Methylibium petroleiphilum PM1: one gene and its partner. The main gene of each other region encodes a partner of the protein of the gene in region 2 in a complex. Links are inferred from orthologs where the notes say so. Each region holds a gene or a part of one and is shown on either strand. Other genes may lie near its edges. The genes, in order: dnaG and dnaB.

Region 1 (11,766 bases), 1.0 Mb from region 2 along the record:
GCCTGCAGGTCGTCACCGTCCGGCCACACCACCTGCGCGAGCGCAAGCCGGTCTTCGGTCAGCGTGCCGGTCTTGTCGAAGCAGGCGACGTCGATCTGCGCCAGCGTCTCGAGCGCGTCGAGGCGCTGCACCAGCACGCCGCGACGCGCCAGCGCGCCGGTGGCCGCGATCAGCGCCGACGGGGCAGCCAGCGACAGCGCGCAGGGGCAGGTGACGATCAGGATGGACACCGCCACCCACACGGCACGCGACGGGTCGACGTGCATCCACACACCGAAGGCCGCCGCCGCCAGCAGCAGCACGCCGCCCACGAACGGCGCGGCCACGCGGTCGGCCCAGCGCACCGTCGACGGCCGCTCGGTCAGCGCTCGCTGCATCAGCGCCACGATCTGTTGATGGCGGGTGCCATGGCCGACCTGTGTGACCCGCATCAGCACCGGCGCGCCGAGGTTCAGGCTGCCGGCGATCACCGCGTCGCCGACGCCGCGCACCAGCGGCCGCGACTCGCCCGTCAGCAGCGATTCGTCGGCCTGCGTCCGGCCCTCGATCAGGCAGCCGTCGGCCGGGAAGGCCTGCCCCACCGCAACGCGGACCCGGTCGCCCGCGGCCAACCGCGCCGCCGGCACCCAGGCCACGCTGCCGTCGGCGGCGAGTCGCTCGACGCTGTCGGGCAGGCGGCGCAGCAGCGCGTCGAGCGAGCGCGTGCTGCGCTCGCGCGAGCGCGCCTCGAGCCAGCGGCCGGCCAGCAGGAAGCAGACGAACATCGTCAGCGAGTCGAAATAGACCTCGTGACCGAAGATCCCGCCAGGGTCGAAGCTCGCAGCGCTGCTGGCCACGAAGGTGACCGCGATGCCGAGCGCCACCGGCACGTCCATGCCGATGCGCCGCTGGCGCAGCGATTGCCAGGCACCGCTGAAGAAGGGCCGCGCCGAGAACAGCAGCACCGGCAGCGTCAGCACCCAGGCCGACCAGCGCAGCAGCGCGGCGAGATCGGGCGCGATATCGCCCGGCGCCGCGAAGTAGCCGGGCGCCGCGGCCATCATCACCTGCATCATGCAGAAGGCCGCGACGAACAGCCGCCACAGCGCCTGGCGCGATTCGGCCTGTCGGGCCCGCAGGGCGTCCTCGGCATCGGCCAGGTAGGCCTGGTAGCCGGCCCGCTGCACGGCCTCGATCAGGGCCGAGGCGCGGGTGCGGGCGGGGTCCCAGTCGACCTCGGCCCGCTCGGACGCGCCGTTCACCCGTGCCGCACGCACCCCATCGACCCGCTCCAGTGCCGCCTCGATGAGTCCCGCGCAGGCCGCGCAGTGCAGCCCCTGCAGGACCAGCCGGGTGCGGGCCTCGCGCCGGCCGTCGGCAGCCTCCTGCCACGTCGTGCAGGCGGCCAGCGCCGTGTCGTCGTCCAGCGCAACGCGCTGCCGCCCCGACAGTTCGGTCGGCGGCAGGGCCAGCGCAGGGGCGGCAAGTGTCAGGGTGGTGGCAGGCATGGGGCGTCGACGGAGCGCGGCAGGCGTCAGCCTGCGGTCGGCTGCGGACGGCCCCGTGCGTTACTCTAGGACCGAACTCTCCCCGTCGAACTGATGCAGATCAAGCCCGCACCTCGCCGTCACCTCCGTCTCGTCGTTCCCGCGCTGCTTTCGCTGCTGGCGGCGACCGCACCGGCGCAGTCGGGCCCGCAGAAGCTGCCCTCGGTGCGTCTCAATGCGGGCATCCACAACATCCAGGCCGAGGTGGCGCGCACGCCCGAGCAGCGCGCGATCGGCCTGATGAACCGGCCGACGATGCCCCCGAACGACGGCATGCTGTTCGTGTTCGACGAGGCCGCGACGCAGTGCTTCTGGATGAAGAACACGCTGCTCCCGCTGTCGATCGCCTACCTGGCCGACGACGGCACCATCACGCAGATCGTCGACATGCCGCCGCAGACGCTGGATTCGAAGTGCTCGACGAAGCCGGTGCGGCTGGTGCTCGAGATGAACCAGGGCTGGTTCGCCAAACGCGGGCTCAAGCCGGGCAGCCGGCTCAGCGGCGACGCCTTCAAACCCTAGACGCCCACGGCATGAAAAAGGCCGGCACTGGGCCGGCCCGGGATCGCGCCGAGGCGGGACTCAGGCGAAGTTCTTCGCTGCGAAGTCCCAGTTCACGAGCGAATTGAGGAAGGTCTCGACGAACTTCGGGCGCGCATTGCGGAAGTCGATGTAATAGGCATGCTCCCACACGTCGACCGTCAGCAGCGCCTTGTCGGCGGTGGTCAGCGGGGTGGCGGCGTTGCCGGTGTTGACGATGTCCACCGAGCCGTCCGCCTTCTTCACGAGCCAGGTCCAACCGGAGCCGAAGTTGCCGACGGCACTCTTCGCGAAGGCTTCCTTGAAGGCGGCCAGGCTGCCCCACTTGGCGTCGATGGCGGCCGCCAGCGCGCCGCTCGGCGCACCGCCGCCCTGCGGCTTCATGCTGTTCCAGAAGAAGGTGTGGTTCCAGATCTGGGCTGCGTTGTTGAACACGCCACCGCTGGACTTCTTGACGATGTCTTCCAGGCTCAGCGACTCGAACTCGGTGCCCTTGATCAGGTTGTTGAGATTGGTCACGTAGGCTTGGTGGTGCTTGCCGTAGTGGAACTCGAAGGTCTCCTTCGAGAGGTGCGGCGCGAGGGCGTCCATCGCATACGGCAGCGGCGGCAGGGTGTGTTCCATGAGGTCTGTCCTTCCTTGGTCTTGAGCCTGGGGGATGAGAGGGGCATTGTAGGCAGCACCCGCAGGCCGGCCGCCTGCGCGGCGCATGCCTGCATCAGCGTCGGGGCTTGTCGGGTTCGATGCCGATCACCTGCGCCTCGATGCGGCCGTCGGCCAGCCGGGCTTTCACGGTCTGCCCTGGCTGCAGCTGGTTCACCGATGTGAGCGCCCGTCCCTCGGCGTCACCGAGCCACGCATAGCCGCGCGACAGCACGCGCTGCGGGTCGAGCGCACCCAGGCGTGCGACCAGCACGTCGAGCCGCTGGACGGCGCGCAGGCGCAGTTGCCGCGCCGCCTGCATCCAGCGCGAGGCCAGCACCGCCTGGCGCTGCTGCTGTCGTTCGAGGTGGCGGTGCATCGCCGTTCGCTGCCGTTGCGACAGCAGCGCCAGCCGCTCGCGGTGCGGCGCCAGCGCCTGGGCCGGCCGCGCGAGCCGCAGCGCGGTGCGGTCGAGCCGCTGCGCCTGGCCGTCCAGGCGCAGCGCCACGCCGCGTCTGGCGCGCCGCGCCAGATCGTGCAGCACCGCCAGCGCCTCTTCGCGCGGCATGGCGGCCAGCTCGGCCGCCGCGGTCGGCGTCGGTGCGCGCAGGTCGGCGGCGAAGTCGACCAGGCTCACGTCGGTTTCGTGGCCGATGCCGGCGATCACCGGGATGCGGCTGGCCGCGACGGCACGCACCACCAGCGCCTCGTTGAAGGCCCACAGGTCTTCCAGCGAACCACCGCCCCGGGCGACGATCAGCGTGTCGGCCCGGCCGTGCCGTCCGGCGGTCTCGATCGCTGCGGCCAACGCCGCCGGGGCCTCGGCGCCCTGCACCGGGCTCGGGTAGACAATCACGCGCACCTGCGGCGCTCGGCGCTGCAACGCGGTCAGCACGTCGTGCAGGGCCGCCGCCGCAAGCGACGTGACCACACCGATGCAGGCAGGGTGGCGGACGATCGTTCGTTTGCGCGTCGCGTCGAACAGGCCCTCGGCCTCGAGCTGGGCCTTGAGCCGCAGGAAGCGCTCGTAGAGGGCGCCTGCGCCGGCACGCTGCATCGATTCGACGACGAACTGCAGTTCGCCACGTGGCTCGTACACCGCCAGACGACCGCGCAACTCGACGAGATGCCCCTCCTCGGGCGCGAAGTCGAGCAGGCTCGCGGCGCGACGGAACATCGCACAGCGCAGCGCGGCGGTGCCTTCGGCGTCCTTCAGCGTGAAGTAGCAATGGCCGCTGGCGGCTCGGGTGTAGCCGGACACCTCGCCGCGCACGGCGACGGACGCGAAGCGCGCCGCCAGCGTGTCGGCGACTGCATGCACCAGCGCAGCGACCTCCCAGACCCGGGGCCCGATGGCACGGCCCGCTCCCTCCTCCACGGGCATCACGCCGCGCACCGCGGGGCGATCAGCCGGGGCCATCGCAATGGCCCCGATACGCTCCGAGCCCCCTCGAAATGCGGGGATGGAACTCCACAGCCGCGCCAAATAAGGCCGCGCACCGCACTGACCCCGTCATGAGCCTGTCAAAGTTGTGCAAGCCTTTGATTCCAAAGCGTTTTTTTGTGCTCATTGTTTGAGCAATCTGTTCGAGGCCTTGACTGGCGGGCGTTTGAGGCGGGGAGCAAGGTGGTTGCCCACAAAGTTATCCACAACAACGGTGGACGATTGCGGCAGCGAACTCGAGGGGGCTGTCGCGGCAGGCACCGCCGGGGCCGGGCCATAATCGCCGCGACCCGAATCAGGAGAACCTCGTTGTTTTCGATCATACAAGCCGCGGGCTGGCCGATCTGGCCGCTGATCCTGTGTTCCATCGTTGCGCTGGCGCTCGTGATCGAGCGATTCAGCAGCCTGCGCACCGTGCGCGTCGTGCCGCAGCGACTGCTCGATGAAGTCATCTCCGTCACCAGCAAGAGCCTGCCGGCGCCCGAGGTGGTGAACAAGCTGTCGGCCAACTCGGTGCTGGGCAGCGTGCTGGCCAGCGGCCTGCGCGCGGTGATCGCCGACCCGCGCATCACCGAGGACGGCCTGCGCATCGCCTTCGAGACCGCCGGACGTGCCGCTGTGCACCGTCTCGAGCGCTACCTGAACACCCTGGGCACCATCGCTTCGGCAGCGCCGCTGCTGGGGCTGTTCGGCACGGTGGTGGGCATGATCGAGATCTTCGGCTCGCAGGCCCCGGCCACCACCGCCGGCGTCGGAGGCAACCCGGAACAACTGGCGCACGGCATCTCGATCGCGCTCTACAACACGGCCTTCGGGCTGGTGGTGGCCATCCCGTCGCTGATGTTCTATCGCTACTTCCGCGGGCGAGTCGACGAGTACACGATCGATCTCGAGCAGGCCAGCGAGCGCATCATGCCGCACCTGCTGCGCTTCACTTCGCGCCAGAGCTGAGCAGCGGCACCGGGCCCGACGACCATGGCGATGAACTTCCGCCACCGCCGCAGCGAGGAGCCGGAGATCAACCTGATCCCGTTCATCGACGTGCTGCTGGTGATCCTGATCTTCCTGATGCTCTCGACCACCTATTCCAAGTTCACCGAGTTGAAGGTGAACCTGCCGGTGGCCGATTCGGAACGCGCCCGCGACTATCCGAAAGAGATCATCGTCGGCGTCGCGAGCGACGGGCGCTACACGGTCAACCGCGACGCGGTCGCGGGTCGTGACCTCGCCACGCTGACAGCCGCCCTGGCTGCCGCCGCCGCGGGCCAGAACGACCGGGTGGTGATCGTCTCCGCCGACGCGAGCGCGGCCCACCAGAGCGTGATCAATGTGCTGGACGCCGCCCGCCGCGCCGGGTTGCAACAGCTGACCTTCGCGACCCAAGGCAGCCGCAACGGCGCCGACGCCGAGCCGCGTTGAATGCGGACCCGCCCCGCGCGCCGCGGCGCGCACCGCTCGAAGCCTTCCTGACCCAGCAGTGGCTGCGCCGCGGGCCGGTGGCCTGGGCGCTGCGACCACTGGCGGCGCTGTACGGCGCGGCCGTGGCGCTGCGCAACCGTCGCTATCGGCTCACCCCCGGCCGCAGCGTGCGCGTCGGCCGGCCGGTCGTGGTGATCGGTAACCGCATCGCCGGCGGTGCCGGCAAGACGCCCACCGTGATCGCCGTGCTGGCCCATTTGCGTCGCCAAGGCTGGCAGCCCGGCGTGGTGTCGCGCGGACACGGCCGCACTGCCCTCGGCGTGCAGGCCGTCGCCGCCGACACGCCGGCCGACGTCGTGGGCGATGAACCCCTGCTGATCCACCTGCGCAGCGGCGCGCCGGTGGTGGTCGGCCGCGACCGCGTGGCGGCGGCCGCCGCGCTGCTGCGGGCCCGGCCGGAGATCGACGTGATCGTTGCCGACGACGGCTTGCAGCACCGCCGCCTGGCGCGCGATGTCGAAGTCGTGGTGTTCGATGCTCGGGGAGCCGGCAACGGCTGGCTGCTGCCGGCGGGCCCGCTGCGCGAGCCGATCGACACGCCGACCGGTGCCGGGACCGCGCTGGTGCTCTACAACGCCGACCGGCCCAGCACGCCACTGCCCGGCTACGCGACGCGACGCGCGCTGACCGGCGCCGTGGCGCTCGCGGCGTGGTGGCAGGGCACGCCGGCTGCCGCCGCCACGCTCGCTTCGCTGCGCGGCAGGCCCGTACTCGCCTGCGCCGGCATCGCCCAGCCTCAGCGCTTCTTCGAACAGCTGCGCCACGCCGGCCTCGACGTGCAGGAGCAGGCCCTGCCCGACCACGCGGCGTTCGACGCCCTGCCCTGGCCGGCCGCGACCCCCGACGTGATCGTGACCGAGAAGGACGCCGTCAAGCTCCCGGTCGACCGCGTACGACGCGAGCGGCCCGGCACGCGGGTCTGGGTCGCGCCGCTAGACTTCTCGCCCGAGCCGGCATTCTTCGCCGCACTCGACACCGCACTGGCCCCACTGTCACCGCGCCGCGAAGGATGAGCATGGACACCCGATTGATGGACCTGCTGGTGTGCCCGATCTGCAAGGGCCCGCTGACGCACGATCACTCCAGCCACGAGCTGCATTGCGCGGCCGACCGGCTGGCGTTCCCGATCCGCGACGGCATTCCGGTGATGCTCGAATCGGAGGCGCGCGCACTGGACGAGTCGCCCTCGCAGGCCGCACCCCTGTCGGAATGAGCTTCACGGTCCTGATCCCGGCGCGGCTCGGTTCGAGCCGGCTGCCGGACAAGCCCCTGGCCGACATCGCCGGCCTGCCGATGGTGGTGCACGTGGCGCGGCGCGCCCTGGCCAGCGGCGCGGCGGTGGTGGTGGTGGCGGCCGACGACACGCGCACGGTCGAGGCCTGTGCGCGCCATGGCGTGCGGGCGCTGCTGACGCGCCGCGACCATGCAACCGGCAGCGACCGCCTCGCCGAGGCCTGCGACCTGCTCGCACTGCCGGACAGCGAAATCGTCGTCAACGTGCAGGGCGACGAGCCGCTGATCGATCCGGCGCTGATCGACGCCTGCGCACGCCTGCTGGCCGAGCGCCCCGAATGCGTGATGGGCACGGCCGCCCACGCGATCGACACCGTGGCGGAGTTCGAGAACCCGAACGTCGTGAAGGTGGTGTGCGACGCGCTGGGCCGGGCATTGAGCTTTTCGCGGGCGCCGATGCCCTGGTGGCGCGATGGCTACGCCGCTGGGCTGCGCCAGGCAACAGCGCTGAGCGATCCGCCGCCGCTGCGGCACATCGGTCTGTATGCCTACCGGGCCGGCTTCCTGCGCCGCTACCCGAAGCTGGCGCCGAGCCCGATCGAGACGATCGAATCGCTCGAACAGCTGCGCGTGCTCTGGCACGGCGAGCGCATCGCGGTGCACGTGAGTCCGCTGCGTCCCGGCCCGGGCGTCGACACGCCCGACGACCTGGCACGCGTGCGCGCCCTGCTCCACGATACGGGGCAAGAACCGCCGCGCGAGTCAGGTTGACGAAAGGCTGCGTGGTATTCTCATTTTGACCCTGCAGGCAACGTTCCTTCACGGTCGAGCAGCTGCGAGACAAGCCGCGTGCCGCCTCCGGGTGCCACGGCGTGCGAACCGACAAGAAACCACGAGGACCCGCGATGAAACTGATCCTGTTGGGCGCACCCGGCGCTGGCAAGGGCACCCAAGCCACCTTCATCTGCCAGAAGTTCGGAATCCCGCAGATCTCGACCGGCGACATGCTGCGCGCCGCCGTCAAGGCTGGGACCCCGCTGGGGCTGGAGGCCAAGAAGGTGATGGACAGCGGCGGCCTCGTCAGCGACGACATCATCATCGGCCTCGTCAAGGAACGCATCACGCAGCCGGACTGCGCCAACGGCTTCCTGTTCGACGGCTTCCCGCGCACGATCCCGCAGGCTGACGCGATGAAGGCCGCGGGCGTGAAGCTCGACCTCGTGCTGGAGATCGACGTGCCCGACGAGGCCATCATCGAACGCATGAGCGGTCGCCGCGTGCACGTGGCCTCGGGCCGCACCTACCACGTCAAGTTCAACCCGCCCAAGGTGGCCGGCGTCGACGACGTGACCGGCGAACCGCTGATCCAGCGCGACGACGACAAGGAAGCCACCGTGCTCAAGCGTCTGCAGGTCTACCAGAGCCAGACCCGGCCGCTGGTCGACTACTACGCCGCCTGGGCCGCGACCGGCGATGCGGCAGCCCCGAAGTACCGCAAGATCGCCGGCACCGGCAGCGTCGACGAGATCACGACGCGGGCTCTGGCGGCCCTGGCCTGAGGCCGGTCGACGGGCGGCTCGCGGCCTCTCCCTCCTTCCTCTTTTCCTTTTTGTACCGGGGCCGCAGCAGCGGCCCTTTTTCTTTCCTCCCTCCACTTCACCACCGGAGCTCCGCATGGATATCGCAGGCAAGGTCTATATCGTCACCGGCGGCGCCTCGGGCCTGGGCGAAGGCACCGCGCGCATGCTGGCCCGCGAAGGCGGCATCGTCGTGGTGGCCGACCTGCAGGCCGAGGCCGGTGAGGCGGTGGCGCGAGACATCGGCGGCGCCTTCGTCAAGTGCGACGTCGCCAACGAGGCCGACGGCCAGGCGGTGGTGGCGAAGGCGGTCTCGCTGGGCAAGCTGATGGGGCTGGTGAACTGCGCCGGCATCGCGCCCGCCGTCAAGACGGTGGGCAAGGACGGCGCCCACCCGCTGGCCGTGTTCAGCAAGGTGGTCACGGTCAACCTGGTCGGCACGTTCAACATGATCCGGCTCGCCGCCGAGGCGATGAGCCGCAACGCCCCCGAAGCCACCGGCGAGCGCGGCGTCATCATCTCGACGGCCTCGGTGGCGGCCTACGACGGCCAGATCGGCCAGGCGGCATATGCCGCCAGCAAGGGTGGCGTGGTCGGGATGACGCTGCCGATCGCGCGCGACCTGGCCCGCAGCGGCATCCGCAACATGACGATCGCCCCGGGCATCTTCGGCACGCCGATGCTGTTCGCGATGCCGCAGGAGGTGCAGGACGCACTGGCCGCCGGTGTGCCCTTCCCCTCGCGTCTGGGCACGCCCGCAGACTACGCCAAGTTGGTGCAGCAGATCCTCACCAACGAGATGCTCAACGGCGAGGTCATCCGCCTGGACGGGGCGATCCGGCTGGCGCCGAAATGAAAGTGAGCGCGCCCGGGCGCGAACTGCCCGCTGGCCCGACCAGGCCCTAGACTTCGCGCGTGATCCCCCAGGCTTTCATCGACGAACTGCTCGCCCGCGCCGACATCGTCGAGGTCATCGGTCCGCACGTCGAGCTCAAGCGCGCCGGCAAGGACTTCAAGGGCCTGTGCCCCTTCCACGGCGAGAAGACGCCGAGCTTCTACGTGATCCCGGCCAAGCAGTTCTATCACTGCTTCGGCTGCGGTGCCCAGGGCCATGCGCTGCGCTTTCTGACCGAGCATGTCGGGCTCGACTTCCCCGAGGCGGTGCGCGACCTCGCGCAGCGCCTGGGCATGACCGTGCCTCAGGAAGACAGCTCGCCCGAGGAGCGCGAGCGCGCCAGGGCAGCGAAGGAGCGCCAGGCCACGCTGAGCGAGGTGCTGGCGAAGGCCGGCGAGCACTGGCGCAAGCAGCTCAGGGGCAGCCCGCGCGCGGTGAACTATCTCAAGGGCCGCGGACTGACTGGCGAGATCGCGGCACGCTTCGGCATGGGCTACGCGCCCGAAGGCTGGCGAGGCCTCGCCAGCGTGTTCCCGCGCTACGACGACCCGTTGCTCGCCGAATCGGGTCTGGTGATCGTGCAGGGCGACGAAGGGCCGGAGCAGAAGCGCTACGACCGCTTCCGCGACCGCATCATGTTCCCGATCCGCTCGGTGCAGGGCGAAGTGATCGGCTTCGGCGGTCGCGTGCTCGACGCCGGCGAGCCGAAGTACCTCAACTCTCCGGAGACCCCGGTGTTCGTCAAGGGTCGCGAACTCTACGGCCTGCACGAGGCCCGCCAGGCGCTGCGCGAGCGCGGCTATGCACTGGTGGTCGAGGGCTACATGGACGTGGTGGCCCTCGCCCAGCTCGGATTTCCGAACGCCGTGGCAACGCTTGGCACCGCCTGCACCGCCGAGCATGTGCACAAACTGCTGCGATTCACCGACCGCATCGTCTTCAGCTTCGACGGCGATGCGGCCGGCCGCCGTGCCGCCGGCCGCGCTCTGGAGGCGGCGCTGCCGCACGCCAGCGACACGCGCAGCATGAAGTTCCTGTTCCTGCCGGCAGAGCACGACCCTGATTCGTTCGTGCGTGCGCACGGCACCGCCGCCTTCGAAGCCTGCGTCGAGCAGGCGGTGCCGCTGTCGCGCCAGCTGCTCGAGGTGGCCCGCGAGGGCTGCGATCTCGACAGCGCCGAAGGGCGCGCGCGCATGCTTGCCAACGCCAAGCCGCTGTGGTCGGCGCTGCCGGATGGCGCGCTGCGGCGCCAGCTGCTGGGCGAGCTGGCGCGGGCTGGCGCCCTCGAATCCGCGGAGCTGCAGGCGCTCTGGGGCGGCCAGGCGCCGCCGCGGCGCGAGGCCGCGCGCCCGCCGCCGCGCCCCAACCGGCGGGCGCTGCGCGCCGCGACCAGCTCACTCGACCGCGGGGCCTGGCTGCTGGTGCAGCGCTGCGACCTGTGGGACCGGCTCGACGTGGCCACTCACGAGCTGTTGTGCGAGGTGCTCGACCCCCACGGCAGCTTCTTCCGTTGGCTCGACCGCCGCTTCCACGAAGAGGGCCCGCTATCGCCGCAGACCCTGCTCGCCGAGATGCAGGCCGGCGGCGAAGGCCCGGGACTGGCCGAACTGGCACAGCGCATCGGGGCGCTGCACGAGGTGGAGGTCGGCGAGCACGCCGAGGCCGAGCTGCGGGTGGTGGCCGACCGCGTGCGCCTCGATGCGTTGGAGCGCGATCTGGAAAGCCTCACCGCTGCCGAGCCGCTGACCGCAGACATGCTGGACACGATCCGTCGTACCCGCCAGAACGCCGACGAGATCAAGCGCCGCCTCGCGCGCGGGCAGACCACAGCGAGTTCCTGACCCTGCGGCTTTGACGCCCGACCAGGAATCGCCGATAATCGTCGGCTAGTCGTATGCGGCAAGAGTGAGCGCAGCACCTCCGGGCCCCGGCCACCCTCGACAAGGGTTACCAACAGGCCACCTTCCCCCGCCAGGGCTGCACCTTCAGGACACTCACGCGAGCTTGCCCGCCAACGCCGATGCCCCGACGGCCCCCTCCGGCCCGACGGCTGCCCGACCTGTGTTTGCATGGTGCCTTCCGCGGCCATGCAGTGCCGGGCCGGATTGCGGCGCATGGCTTCAGGCACCCGAGACACCCATCCTCCAAGGAATCGCATGACCGCGAAGAAGAGCGCTCCCGCCCCTGCGAGCAAGCCATCGAAGACCGCCGCGCCGGCGCCGGCCGCCAAGGCCGCAGCCAAGTCGGCCGGCAAGGCCGAGATCGACCCGAAGAAGGCCAAGGCGGCTGCCGCCCCGGCCAAAGCCGCGGGGAAGACGGCCAAAGTCGCCGTGCCCGAGGCCCCCAAGGGCAAGCCGGGTCGCAAGCCGGCCGCCAAGCAAGCGCTGCCGGTGCTCGACGAGGACCTGGGCGACATCGAGGCCGACCTCG
Region 2 (11,838 bases):
GGATGGCCGGCGCTCGACGAGCAGTTGCCCGGCGGAGGCTGGCCCGCGAGCGGCCTCACCGAACTGCTGGCCGCGCCGGCCAGCGGCGAACTGGCGTTGCTGGTGCCGTGGCTGCGCAAACTGGGGCAGCGCCAGGAGGCCGCACGCGAAACGGTCTGGATCTCCCCGCCGGGCTGGCCTTGCCTGAGCGCGCTGCAGGCCCTCGGCCTGGACGGCTCACGGCTGCTGTGCCTGGCGCCGCAGACAGCGATCGATGCCGCCTGGGCCGCCGAGCAGGCGGTGCGCGCCGGCAGCTGCGCCGCCGTGCTGTGGTGGAGCGAACGGCCGGTGACCCGCCCCACGCTGCGCCGCCTGCACCTGGCCGCGCAAGCGGGTCTCACGCCCTTGCTGAGCCTGCAGGCGCCCGCGGCCCGCTCGCTGAGCAGCCCGGCGCCGCTGCGCCTGGCCTGTCAACCGCTGCCGGGCCATGCCCTGGCCGTCGACGTGTTCAAGCGCCGCGGCCCGCCGATGGCCCGCCCCCTGCAGCTGGCCCTGCCCTGGCCGGCATCGGTGCGCCCCGCGTCGCCGCTCACTGGGAGTCCTCACGATGCTGTGGATCGCCCTCTACCTGCCCCAGCTGCCGCTGCAAGCTCTGCCCGGTTCGCACACCGGGCTTGAGGCCGCGCTGCCGGTAGCGGTGACCGAGCAGCACATGCTGCTCGGCGCCAACCGCGCGGCGCACGCCCTCGGGGTGCGAGCCGGGCAGAGCGTGGCCACGGCCTTGTCCCTGCTGCCGCAGCTCGTCGTGTTCCCGCGTGACCGGCCGCGCGAGGCCGCGCTGGTCGAGCGACTGGCCCTGGCGCTCGCTGCGCTCACGCCCCACCTGAGCCTCATTCCGGACGGGGTGCTGCTCGAAGTGCAGAGCACGCTGCGGCTGTTCGGCGGCATCCATGCGCTGCTGCACCGGGCACAAGCCCTGGCGCGCACGAGCGGGGTGCAGGTGCGGACGGGCTGTGCGCCCACCCCCGGCGCCGCCTGGCTGTTCGCCACCAGCGGCCTGGCCCGGCGACATGCACTGCAGGCCCGGAGCAGTGCGCAGCAGCTGGATCGGCTGCCGGTAGCGAGCCTGGCGCGTCTGCTGCCGCCCAGCCTCCACCAGAGCGAGTTGCTGCAGGCGCTGGGGATCCGGACCTTCAGGGCGCTGCGCGCGCTGCCACGTGCCGGTCTGCAGCGCCGGCTCGGCGTGGACCTGGGCCGGGCGCTCGACCGCTGCTATGGCGATGCCCCAGACCCGAGGCCGTGGTTCGTGCCGCCCGAGCACTTCCTGGCTCGACGCGAACTGCTGCAGCGCGCCGACGAGGCTGCGGTGCTGATGGCCGCCGTCGAGGCTCTGCTGCCGGCACTGCGCGGTTGGCTGCAGCTGCGCTGGCAGGCCGTCACGGTGCTGGCACTGAGACTGCGCCATGAGCACGGCCGCGAGCCCTGCCCCGACACCCGGCTGCGACTGCAGCTGTCGGCCCCGAGCCGCGACATCGCCCAGCTCGCGCTGCTGTGGCGCGAGCGCCTGCAGCGCCATGTGCTCGCCGCGCCGGTCTACGAGCTCGCGCTCGAACTGGAAGCCGCCGTGCCGCACGGCGGCACGCCTGGCGAGCTGCTGCCCGGACCAGGCCGGCAGGACGGCGAACACGCCGCGCTGCTTGACCGACTGACCGCGCGGCTGGGGAGTGATCACGTGCGGCGCTGGGTGCCGCGGGCCGATCACCGACCCGAGCACGCGCAGCGTGTCCGGTCGGTCGGCGAACCGCCCCCAGCGCCCTTTGTGACCACGGCGCCCGCTCCCACCGCCCCCCGACCACTCTGGTTGCTGCCGTTGCCGCTGCCGCTGGCCAGCGATGCCCTGGGCCGGCCGCGGCATGGTGGGCCCCTGCGGGTGTGCTCGCGGGCCGAGCGCATCGAGGCCGGCTGGTTCGACGGCGCGCTGGTGCGGCGCGATTACCACGTGGCCGAGGGCCCCGACCACCGGCTGCGCTGGATCTACCGCGAGCACCCCGGCGACGCCTCGTCGGGGGGCTGGTTCCTGCACGGCTGGTTCGGGTGAGACGATGCCGCAACCAGCCCATCCCAAGACGCCGCAGCCGGCGTCGCCTCCGCCGCCGCCGCTGCACTGGACGCGACCCGGGCTGCCGGCCTACGCGGAGCTGCACTGCCGCTCGAACTTCAGCTTCCTGACCGGCGCCTCGCACCCACAGGAGTTGGTGGAGCGCGCCGCCCAGCTCGGCTATGCGGCGATCGCGATCACCGACGAGTGCTCGGTGGCCGGCGTGGTGCGGGCGCATGCGGCGCTGAAGCGGCTGCGCGAGAACGGCAACCCGCCGTTGCCGGCCCTGATCATCGGTAGCGAGTTCACGCTCGCGGCCTCGCCCACCGCACCGGGCTGCCGCCTGGTGCTGCTGGCGAAGAACCGCGAAGGCTATGCCCAGATCTGTGGTCTCATCACGCTCGGTCGCGGCCGCAGCGCCAAGGGGCACTACCAACTGAGCGTCGACGACCTCGATGCGCTGCTGGCCGGCCAGGGCCATGCCGCCGGCGTGCCCGACTGCCTGGCGCTGCTGATCCCACGCCGCGACGAGCCTCACGCCACCCTGCTCGCGCAGGCCCGTTGGCTGGCGGGCCGCTGCGGCGAGCGCGCCTCGATCGCGGTCGAGCTGCTGCGCTGGGCCGACGACGAGTCCTTCGTGGAGCGCCTGCTCGACGCATCGGCCGCCTCCGGCCTGCCACTGGCGGCGGCGGGCGACGTGCTGATGCACGTGCGCTCGCGCAAGCCGCTGCAGGACACGCTGACCGCGATCCGCCTGAAGCGCCGCGTCGCCGACTGCGGCTACGCGCTGATGCGCAACGCCGAGCAGCACCTGCGCTCGCGGCTGGCGCTGGCGCAGCTCTGCCGTCCCGAGTGGCTGCAGCGCAGCGTGGACCTCGCGCGGGCCTGCGACTTCTCGCTGGAGCAGCTGAAGTACGAGTATCCGGACGAGATCGTGCCGGCCGGCGAGACGGCCAGCAGCCACCTGCGGCGCCTGACCGAGGAAGGGGCCTGCGTGCGCTATCCCGGCGGCGTGCCTGGCATGGTGCAGGCGCAGATCGAACACGAGTTCGCGCTGATCTTCCGCAAGCGCTACGAGGCCTTCTTCCTCACCGTTCACGACGTGGTGCGCTTCGCCCGCTCCGAGGGCATCCTGTGCCAGGGTCGCGGCTCGGCCGCCAATTCGGCGGTCTGCTACTGCCTGGGCATCACCGAGGTCGACCCGACGCAGACCCCACTGCTGTTCGAGCGCTTCATCAGCGAGGAGCGCGGTGAGGCGCCCGACATCGACGTCGACTTCGAACACGAGCGGCGCGAGGAAGTCATCCAGTACATCTACGGCAAGTACGGCACGCACCGCACCGCACTGGCCGCCGCACTGGCGACCTACCGCGTGCGCGGTGCGGTGCGCGAGGTCGGCAAGGCGTTGGGGCTGGACGGGCAGCGCATCGACCGCCTCGCGAAGAGCCACCAGTGGTTCGACGGGCATGAGGCTCTGCCCGCCCGGCTGGTCGAGGCCGGCTTCGATCCGGACGCCCCGGTCACCCGGCAGTGGCTGGCACTGAGCGCCGCGCTGATCGGCTTTCCGCGGCACCTGTCGCAGCACGTCGGCGGATTCGTCATCGCGCGGGACGCGCTGTCGCGCCTGGTGCCGATCGAGAACGCCGCGATGAAGGACCGCCGCGTGATCCAGTGGGACAAGGACGATCTTGAGTCGCTGGGGCTGCTGAAGGTCGACGTGCTGGCGCTGGGCATGCTGAGTGCGCTGAAGCGCGCGCTCGCGCTGATCACCGACTGGCGCGGCCCGCCGCCCGGCGCCAACGGCGGCGCACCCATATCCCCGTCATGGCGGATGCAGGACATCCCGCGCGATGACATCGCCACCTACGAAATGATCCAGGAAGCTGACACCGTGGGCGTGTTCCAGATCGAGAGCCGGGCCCAGCAGAGCATGCTGCCTCGCTTGAAGCCAAGTGAGTTCTACGACCTCGTGGTGCAGGTCGCGATCGTGCGGCCGGGCCCGATCAGCGGCGGCATGGTGCATCCCTACCTGAAGCAGCGTGATCTGCAGCGCCGGGGCCTGCGCCCGCCACCGGCCTACCCAGCGCTCGAGCAGGCGCTCGAGCGCACGCTGGGCGTTCCGATCTTCCAGGAGCAGGTGATGCAGATCTGCATGATCGCGGCCGATTTCAGCGGCGGCGATGCCGACGAACTGCGCCGCGCGATGGCGGCCTGGAAACGCAAGGGCGGCTTGCAGCAATTCCACCAGCGCATCGTCGGTCGCATGGTGGAAAAGAACTACGACCGCGAGTTCGCCGAGCGCATCTTCCAGCAGATCAAGGGCTTCGGCGAGTACGGCTTCCCGGAGAGCCACGCCTACAGCTTCGCGCTGCTGGCCTACCTGAGCGCCTGGCTCAAGTGCCACGAGCCGGCGATCTTCCTGGCCGCGCTGCTGAACTCGCAACCGATGGGCTTCTACGCACCGTCGCAGCTGGTCCAGGACGCACGGCGCCACGCGGTCGAAGTGCGCCCGGTCGACGTGGGCCACAGCGGCTGGGACTGCACGCTCGAGCCGGCGTCACCGGGCAGCACGCCCTGCGCGGCACGCTCGCTGCAGCCCGCCGTGCGCCTGGGGCTGCGCCTCGTCTCCGGCTTCAGCGAGGCGGCCGCCGACCGCATCGTGGCTGCCCGCGCTGTGTCGACATTCGCCAGCCTCGACGACCTGGCGCGGCGCGCCGGGCTCGATCCCCAGGCCCTGCAGGTGCTGGCCCGCGCCGACGCACTGCAGAGCCTGGCCGGCCACCGCCGGCAACAGGCGTGGCATGCGAGTGGCCAGCCCCGCCGCACCGCCCTGCTCGCCGGTGCGACGCATCGCGAAGACCCGCTCGTCCTGCCCGCGCCGCCCGAGGCCGAGGAGATCACGCTCGACTACGCCAGCACCCAGCTCACGCTGCGCCGCCATCCGCTGGCGCTGCTGCGTCCGCGACTCGTACAGCGTGGCTGGCGCAACGCGCGGGAGCTCGGTGCCCTGAAGGATGGCTGCCGCGTCTGGGCCTGCGGCATCGTCGTCGGCCGCCAGCAGCCCGAGACCGCCAAGGGCACGATCTTCGTCACGCTGGAAGACGAGACCGGCTCGGTCAACGTGATCGTCTGGAAGGGCGTGCGCGAGCGCTTCCGCCAGGCGCTGCTCGCCTCACGCCTGCTGGCCGTGGCCGGGGAATGGCAGCGCTCGCCGGAAGGGGTGACGCACCTGCTGGCGCGGCGGCTGGTCGACATGACGCCCTGGCTGGGCCGGCTGGCGACGAGTTCGCGCGATTTCCACTGACGGTCGCGCCGGTCGCGCGGCCAAGGCTCAGTCGTTCTTCAACCGCTTCACGACCGCAGCCGTGGTCAGCAGTTCGAGCTGAGCCTCGAGCCGGATCACGCGGCCGGTCAGGTCCTCGATCTTCTGCTGCTGCAGTTTCATCGCGTCGGACTGCCGGTTGACCTTGTCCTCGAGCTTGATCATCGAGGTGAGCGCGCCCCAGACGCGGTCGGTGACACCCATCAGGCGGCCTTGCGCACCGCTGCCCGGCCGGCGGCTGGTTTCGGCGGGCGGGACGCCTTTGCCTCCATCGCGGCGATGCGCTTGTTGCTCGCCTCGATGAAATTCAGCGCATCGTCGATGGCGGCGCCGGCGCGATCGGCAGCATCGCGCGCGGCATCGGCCAGTACGCCCAGTTCCTGGTCCGCTTCCTTGGCCTCGTAGGCGAAGGCGCCGCGGCGCATCAGTTCCGACACGGGCAGATCCAGACGCTTTGCCTTGGCGGCGATCGCCTTCTTGTCCTGCGAGGTTGCCTGCACCACGATGCGTTCGACGGCTGCGGCCATGTCGTCTCTCCCGATCGGGGCCCCTTGCCCCTGTCCATGGACAGCGTATGTACATGGGGGCCGACTGTCAAGCCGCCCACCCTGAAACCCCACCCGGGCGTCAGTAGTCGCTGCCGCTACTGCCCGGCGCGAGGTTGTCGAACTTGGTCAGGGGCTTCAGGAAGGTGAGCTTCACCGTGCCGACCGGGCCGTTACGCTGCTTGCCGATGATGATCTCGGCAACACCAGGCTCCTTGGTGTCCTTGTTGTAGTACTCGTCGCGGTAGATGAACATGATGACGTCGGCATCCTGCTCGATCGCGCCCGACTCGCGCAGGTCGCTCATCATCGGCCGCTTGTCGGTGCGCGTCTCGACGCTGCGGTTGAGCTGCGACAGCGCGATCACCGGGCACTTCAGTTCCTTGGCCAGTGACTTCAGGCCGCGCGAGATCTCGCCGATCACGGTGGCGCGGTTCTCCTCGTTCGAGCTGGAGCCGCTCATCAGCTGCAGGTAGTCGACCACGATCAGGCCGAGCTGGCCGCACTGGCGCGCCTGACGGCGGGCGCGGGCGCGCAGTTCGCTCGGCGTCAGCGCCGCGCTCTCGTCGATGAACACGCTGGCCTTGCCGAGCTTGTCGACCGCCTCGGTCAGACGCCCCCACTCGTCATCACGCAGCCGGCCGGTGCGTAGCCCCGACTGGTCGATGCGGCCGAGCGAACCCACCATCCGCAACGCCAGCTGGGAGGCGCCCATTTCCATCGAGAACACCACCACCGGCAGGCCTTCCTGCACCGCGACGTGCTCGCCGATGTTGAGCGCGAACGCGGTCTTGCCCATCGACGGGCGCGCCGCCAGCACGATCAGGTCGCCCGGCTGCAGGCCGGCGGTCATGCGGTCGAGGTCGAAGAAGCCGGTGCGCACGCCGGTCACTTCCTCGGCGCCGTTCTCGGCCAGCTCGGTGACGCGGTCGATCAGCTGCACGACCAGGGTGTCCATGCCCTGGAAGCCCTGCTTGGTGCGCGAGCCGGCCTCGCCGATCTTGAAGATCTTGCCCTCGGCCTCGTCGAGAATCTCGGAGACCGCGCGACCGCGCGGGTTGAAGGCGTTGGTGGCGATCTCATCGCTGGTGGCAACCAGGTCGCGCAGGATCTTGCGCTCGCGCACGATCTCGGCGTAGCGGCGCAGGTTGGCCGCGCTCGGCACGCTCTGCGCGAGCTGGTTCAGGTAGGCCAGCCCGCCCACCTCCTCGGCCTTGCCGAGCGACTGCAGCTGCTCGTAGACGGTGATCACGTCGGCCGGCTTGCTGGCGTTGATCAGCTTGCCGATGGCACCGTAGATCAACTGGTGCTCGTGGCGGTAGAAATCGCCGTCGTTCAGCAGGTCGCCGGCCCGGTCCCAGGCGCCGTTGTCGATCAGCAGCCCCCCCAGCACGCTCTGCTCGGCCTCGATGGATTGCGGCGGGATGCGCAGGCGGGCGACCTCGTCGTCGCCGCGGGCATCAGGGCGCGCGCCGCCCCCGGAGAAAATGGCTGACATCGTTCGATCTTATGCCGGTCGCCGACCCGCCGTTGTGGGCAAGTCTGTGGAAATCCGGTGGGTGGTCTGGGGGCGGCGCTGTACAGGCACCGCCGCAAAAACAAAGGCCGGCGAATGCCGGCCTTCGTCGCGAGCGGACAGAAGACTCAGTCGGTCTCGCCGACCACCGTCACGTTCACGTCGACCACCACGTCGGTGTGCAGGGCGACCGTCACCGGATGCTCACCCACGGTCTTCAGCGGACCGTTGGGCAGGCGCACCTGCGACTTCACGACCTTGAAGCCAGCCTTGCCCAGCGCTTCGGCGATATCGTGGTTGGTGACCGAACCGAACAGGCGGCCATCGACGCCGGCCTTCTGCGTGATGCTGATGGTCTTGCCGTTGAGCTTCTCGCCCTCGGCCTGGGAGGCGGCCAGCTTTGCAGCCGCAGCCTTTTCCAGTTCGATGCGCTTGGCTTCGAATTCCTTGACCGCCGTTTCGGTGGCACGACGTGCAGCACCGCTGGGGATCAGGAAATTGCGTGCGTAGCCGTCCTTGACCTTGACGACCTCACCGAGGTTGCCGAGGTTGGCCACCTTCTCGAGCAGGATGATTTGCATGGCGGGCTCCTCAGGACTTGTGCTGGTCGCTGTACGGCAGCAGGGCCAGGAAGCGGGCGCGCTTGATGCAGGTCGACAGCTGACGCTGGAAGAAGGCACGCGTGCCGGTCAGGCGGGCGGGCGTGATCTTGCCGTTCTCGGCGATGAAGTCGCGCAGCGTGTCGACATCCTTGTAGTCGATCTCGGTAACGCCGGTGACCGTGAAGCGGCAGAAGCGCTTGCGACGGAACAGCAGCGATTGGGTGTTGCGCTTCGGGCGCTTGTCCTTGCCGAAACGGCCTTTACCACGGGGCGGGGGCATAGTGAACTCCTGAAATCTGAAACGGGTTGCTCAAAGCGAAGCGGGCTGGGCGTCGAATTCGGTGATGTGCAGCAGCACGCCCTTGCCGTTGCGGTGGGACCCGAGGAATCCGGCGAACCCGGCGGTGTCTCCCACCGCCAGCTTGCCGAGCTGCTCGGCCACCGCCCCGATTCCCACGGCCCGGATCTCCAGGGAGACCCGGCGCGGGTGCCCGGCTTCCGTCACTTGCGACTCGTGCCTCAGGCTCAAGTCGAGTGCCGGCAAACCGGCGGGCGTGTAGCGCATCACGCCCCGCTCCACCAACTGCGCCTGAAGAACCACGCGGTTCATGCAGGCGCCTGCGGCAGGCAGGGCTTCACCGGAATCAGGCAGCGGCTTCCTGCGGCTGCGGCGCCTTGCGTGATTCCTCACGCTCGACGGCCTTCATCATGATCGAGGGCGCGGTCTCGGCCTTGCTCTTGACCACCGTGAGGTGGCGCAGCACGGCGTCGTTGAACTTGAAGCCGGTCTCGAGCTCGAGCAGCGTTTCCTTGCTGCACTCGATGTTGAGGCACAGGTAGTGCGCCTTCGCGAGCTTGTTGATCAGGTAGGCCAGTTGGCGGCGACCCCAATCCTCGACGCGGTGCACCTTGCCACCGGCAGCGGTGACCAGGCCCTTGTAGCGTTCCAGCATGGCCGGAACCTGCTCGCTTTGATCCGGGTGGATCAGCAGGACGATTTCGTAATGACGCATCGGTACTCCTTGTGGATGTCCGCTTTGCGGCCGTGCAGGCACGGTGATCGGTCGGCGGGGAAGCCGCCCCCTAGCGTCAACAAGGAGTGCGGCAAGGTGAGCCAAAGATTATAGCCGCATCAATGGAAACGGCCCCCGTTGCCGGGGGCCGCCAGTCAGCCGTGGCGGGCCAGCCCTGAGGCCGGCCCCACGGGGCCTCAGGTACCCAGGCTCTTCACCGTGTCGCCGCGCAGGTTCGGATAGCGAACGTGCTCGATCAGCTCTTGCACCTTCTTGTTCGGTGCCGGAGTGAACAGGCTCACGATGATGATCACCGCAAAACCGATCGGCACACCGAAGGTCGCCGCCGAGATCGGCTGGATGCCGAACCACAGGCTGACGGGATCGGTGATGCCGAACACGCCACGCAGCCAGGGCTGGTTGTGGACCATGTAGTACATGGTCGTCCCCAGGCCGGCGATCATGCCCAGCACGGCCCCGGCGCTGGAAGCACGCTTCCAGAAGATGCCGAGCACCAGGGCCGGGAAGAAGCCCGCCGCCGCGAACGAGAACGCCGCCGACACCAGGAACAGGATGTCCGCCGGCTTCTGCGACGCCACGTAGGCCGCTGCCAGGGCCACGACCAGCAAGAGGATCTTGGAGATCGTCACGCGGCGGGAGGTCGACGCGTTCGGATCGATCATCTTGTAGTACAGGTCGTGCGACAGCGCGTTGGCGATCGTGAGCAGCAGGCCGTCCGCGGTCGACAGCGCCGCTGCCAGACCGCCTGCGGCGACCATGCCCGACACCACGTACGGCAGGCCACCGATCTCAGGCGTGGCCAGCACGATGATGTCGCCGCCGATCTTCATCTCGCCGAGCTGCAGGATGCCGTCCTTGTTGATGTCGGTGACCGACATCAGCGTCGGATCGACCCGCGCCCAGTTGGCGATCCAGGCGGGCAACTGGTCGAACGGCGTGCCGACGACGTTGTTGAACACCTCGAACTTCACCAGCACGGCCAACGCCGGCGCGGTGAAGTAAAGCAGGAAGATGAAGAACAGCGACCACGTCACCGATTCGCGCGCCTCCTTGACCGAAGGCGTCGTGTAATAGCGCATCAGGATGTGCGGCAGCGCGGCCGTGCCGACCATCAGGCAAAACACCAGCGCCAGGAAGTTGCGACGCGAATCGTCGAAGGTCTTCTGCGCCTTCTCGTCGCCATTCGGGTCGCCGGCGTACTGCTGTGCGTGGGGTGGCATGCCGGCCAAGGGCTTGGCACGCGCCTCGTTCGCAGTCTTCGCCGCCGTGTAGGCCTTCTTGGCATCGGCTTCCGTTGCCGGCAAGGCAGCCAGCGCCTTCTCGGCCGCCTGCACATCGGCCAGCGGTGCATTCGCGCCCTTCAGGTCGGCGAGCTTCTGCTCGGCCGCTGCCTTGTCGGCTGCCATCGCGGCCGGCACGTCCTTCAACTTGGCATCGGCGCCCTCGGCACGCTGCTTGAAGGCGGCGATGACCTCCAGTTCCTTCGGGTCGGCCTTGAGCTGAGCTTCCTTGGCGGTGATCTTCTGCAGTTGGGCGCCGTAGATGGCCTGCGGCACCGGCACGCTCGTCTGCTTCACCGACAGCCAAACCACAGGGATCATGTACGCGATGATCAGGATGATGTACTGCGCCACCTGCGTCCAGGTGACCGCGCGCATGCCGCCGAGGAAGGAGCACACCAGGATGCCACCGAGGCCGACGAACACCCCGATCTCGAACGCCAGCCCGCTCAGGCGTGCCGTGATCAACCCTACGCCGTAGATCTGCGCCACCACGTAGGTGAACGAGCACAGGATCGCCGCGAAGATGCCGATGAACCGGGCCAGATTGCCGCCGTAACGTTCACCCAGGAAGTCGGGAATGGTGAACTGCCCGAACTTGCGCAGGTAGGGCGCCAGGAACAGCGCCACCAGGCAGTAGCCGCCGGTCCAGCCCATGATGAAGGCCAGGCCGCCGTAGCCGGTGAGGTACAGCGTGCCGGCCATCCCGATGAACGAGGCGGCCGACATCCAGTCGGCACCGGTGGCCATGCCGTTATAGACCGCCGGCACGCGGCGCCCCGCCACGTAGTACTCGGCCGCATCGGTGGTGCGGCTCATGATGCCGATGCCGGCATACAGGGCCACGGTAGCCAGCAGGAAGATGAAGCCGATGTAGCTGCGCGGCAGCCCCATCTGCTCCAGCACCGCCAGCACGATCACGAAGGCGATGAAGCCACCGGTGTACCAGGTGTAGACCTTGTTAAGTTGCGACTTGAAGGCCGCGTTGGCGGCGCGACTGCTGCCCGCGGCGGCCGCATTCGGTGTGATTCCAGCCATGTCAGTCCTCCTCGGCAACGCCGTGTTCTTGATCGAGGCGGTTCATCGTCCTGGCGTAGTACCAGATGATGACCACATAGATGATCAGCGAGCCCTGCGCCGCCATGTAGAAGCTGAAAGGCCAGCCGAAGAACGAGAAGCTGAGGTCTCGCGCGAAATACGCCATTACGTAGGTCACTACAAACCAGATCGCCAGCAGGACCGAGGTGATCCTGAGGTTCTTCTGCCAGTAGAGCCGCTGCTGTTCAGTCACCTGCATCGCTGTGCTCCAGTCCTTGTTGTCTCCAACCCCGTCGGGGGGTCACCGGTCTTGCTGATGCCACCGTCCCTCGCGTTCTTCGACGCGATGCCTGCCGCCCGTGGACGGGCGCGTTTCAGTGCCCGCCGGCCGGCGAGCCGAGCAGTCCGGTTTCCCGCTCGAGCT

The links.
Region 1: the proteins of dnaB (region 2) and dnaG are in contact, whole or in part, in a crystal structure (PDB 2R6A), measured with the Geobacillus stearothermophilus proteins. The link is inferred for Methylibium petroleiphilum PM1 from one-to-one orthologs. Residues at the interface, in WP_033016901.1 of Geobacillus stearothermophilus: Ser13, Glu15, Ala16, Gln18, Glu91, Leu92, Asp94, Ala95, Val96, Pro97, Thr98, Ala99, Ala100, Asn101, Tyr104, Tyr105, Ile108; in WP_049624496.1 of Geobacillus stearothermophilus: Lys456, Leu457, Leu458, Pro459, Ala460, Asn463, Ala464, Leu467, Leu535, Leu536, Ile537, Ala538, Gln544, Glu545, Asp548, Tyr549, His552.

Annotation. Positions count from the first base shown.
Region 1 is NC_008825.1:2,639,456-2,651,221, forward strand. Bases 8,876-11,766 are described here. They hold dnaG (DNA primase), read left to right. Parts: upstream 8,876-9,356; coding sequence 9,357-11,177; downstream 11,178-11,766. Other genes in these bases: MPE_RS12555 (3-hydroxyacyl-CoA dehydrogenase), read left to right, coding at 8,876-9,297; rpoD (RNA polymerase sigma factor RpoD), read left to right, coding at 11,493-11,766. Outside these bases: MPE_RS12505 (heavy metal translocating P-type ATPase), read right to left, coding at 1-1,487; MPE_RS12510 (DUF192 domain-containing protein), read left to right, coding at 1,581-2,048; sodB (superoxide dismutase [Fe]), read right to left, coding at 2,109-2,690; xseA (exodeoxyribonuclease VII large subunit), read right to left, coding at 2,785-4,128; MPE_RS12525 (MotA/TolQ/ExbB proton channel family protein), read left to right, coding at 4,462-5,103; MPE_RS12530 (ExbD/TolR family protein), read left to right, coding at 5,134-5,571; lpxK (tetraacyldisaccharide 4'-kinase), read left to right, coding at 5,568-6,644; MPE_RS12540 (Trm112 family protein), read left to right, coding at 6,647-6,844; kdsB (3-deoxy-manno-octulosonate cytidylyltransferase), read left to right, coding at 6,841-7,635; adk (adenylate kinase), read left to right, coding at 7,770-8,423; more of MPE_RS12555, read left to right, coding at 8,539-8,875. UniProt on the Escherichia coli protein: RNA polymerase that catalyzes the synthesis of short RNA molecules used as primers for DNA polymerase during DNA replication.
Region 2 is NC_008825.1:1,643,632-1,655,469, reverse strand. Bases 5,235-8,197 are described here. They hold dnaB (replicative DNA helicase), read right to left. Parts: upstream 7,443-8,197; coding sequence 6,027-7,442; downstream 5,235-6,026. Other genes in these bases: rpsR (30S ribosomal protein S18), read right to left, coding at 8,052-8,197; rplI (50S ribosomal protein L9), read right to left, coding at 7,589-8,041; MPE_RS07720 (hypothetical protein), read right to left, coding at 5,603-5,926; MPE_RS07725 (hypothetical protein), read right to left, coding at 5,409-5,603; MPE_RS07730 (error-prone DNA polymerase), read left to right, coding at 5,235-5,381. In the rest of the region: translesion DNA synthesis-associated protein ImuA, read left to right, coding at 1-657; MPE_RS07735 (Y-family DNA polymerase), read left to right, coding at 587-2,077; more of MPE_RS07730, read left to right, coding at 2,082-5,234; more of rpsR, read right to left, coding at 8,198-8,342; priB (primosomal replication protein N), read right to left, coding at 8,373-8,672; rpsF (30S ribosomal protein S6), read right to left, coding at 8,707-9,075; MPE_RS07690 (VC_2705 family sodium/solute symporter), read right to left, coding at 9,273-11,414; MPE_RS07685 (DUF4212 domain-containing protein), read right to left, coding at 11,416-11,673; MPE_RS07680 (tetratricopeptide repeat protein), read right to left, coding at 11,789-11,838. UniProt on the Escherichia coli protein: The main replicative DNA helicase, it participates in initiation and elongation during chromosome replication. Travels ahead of the DNA replisome, separating dsDNA into templates for DNA synthesis.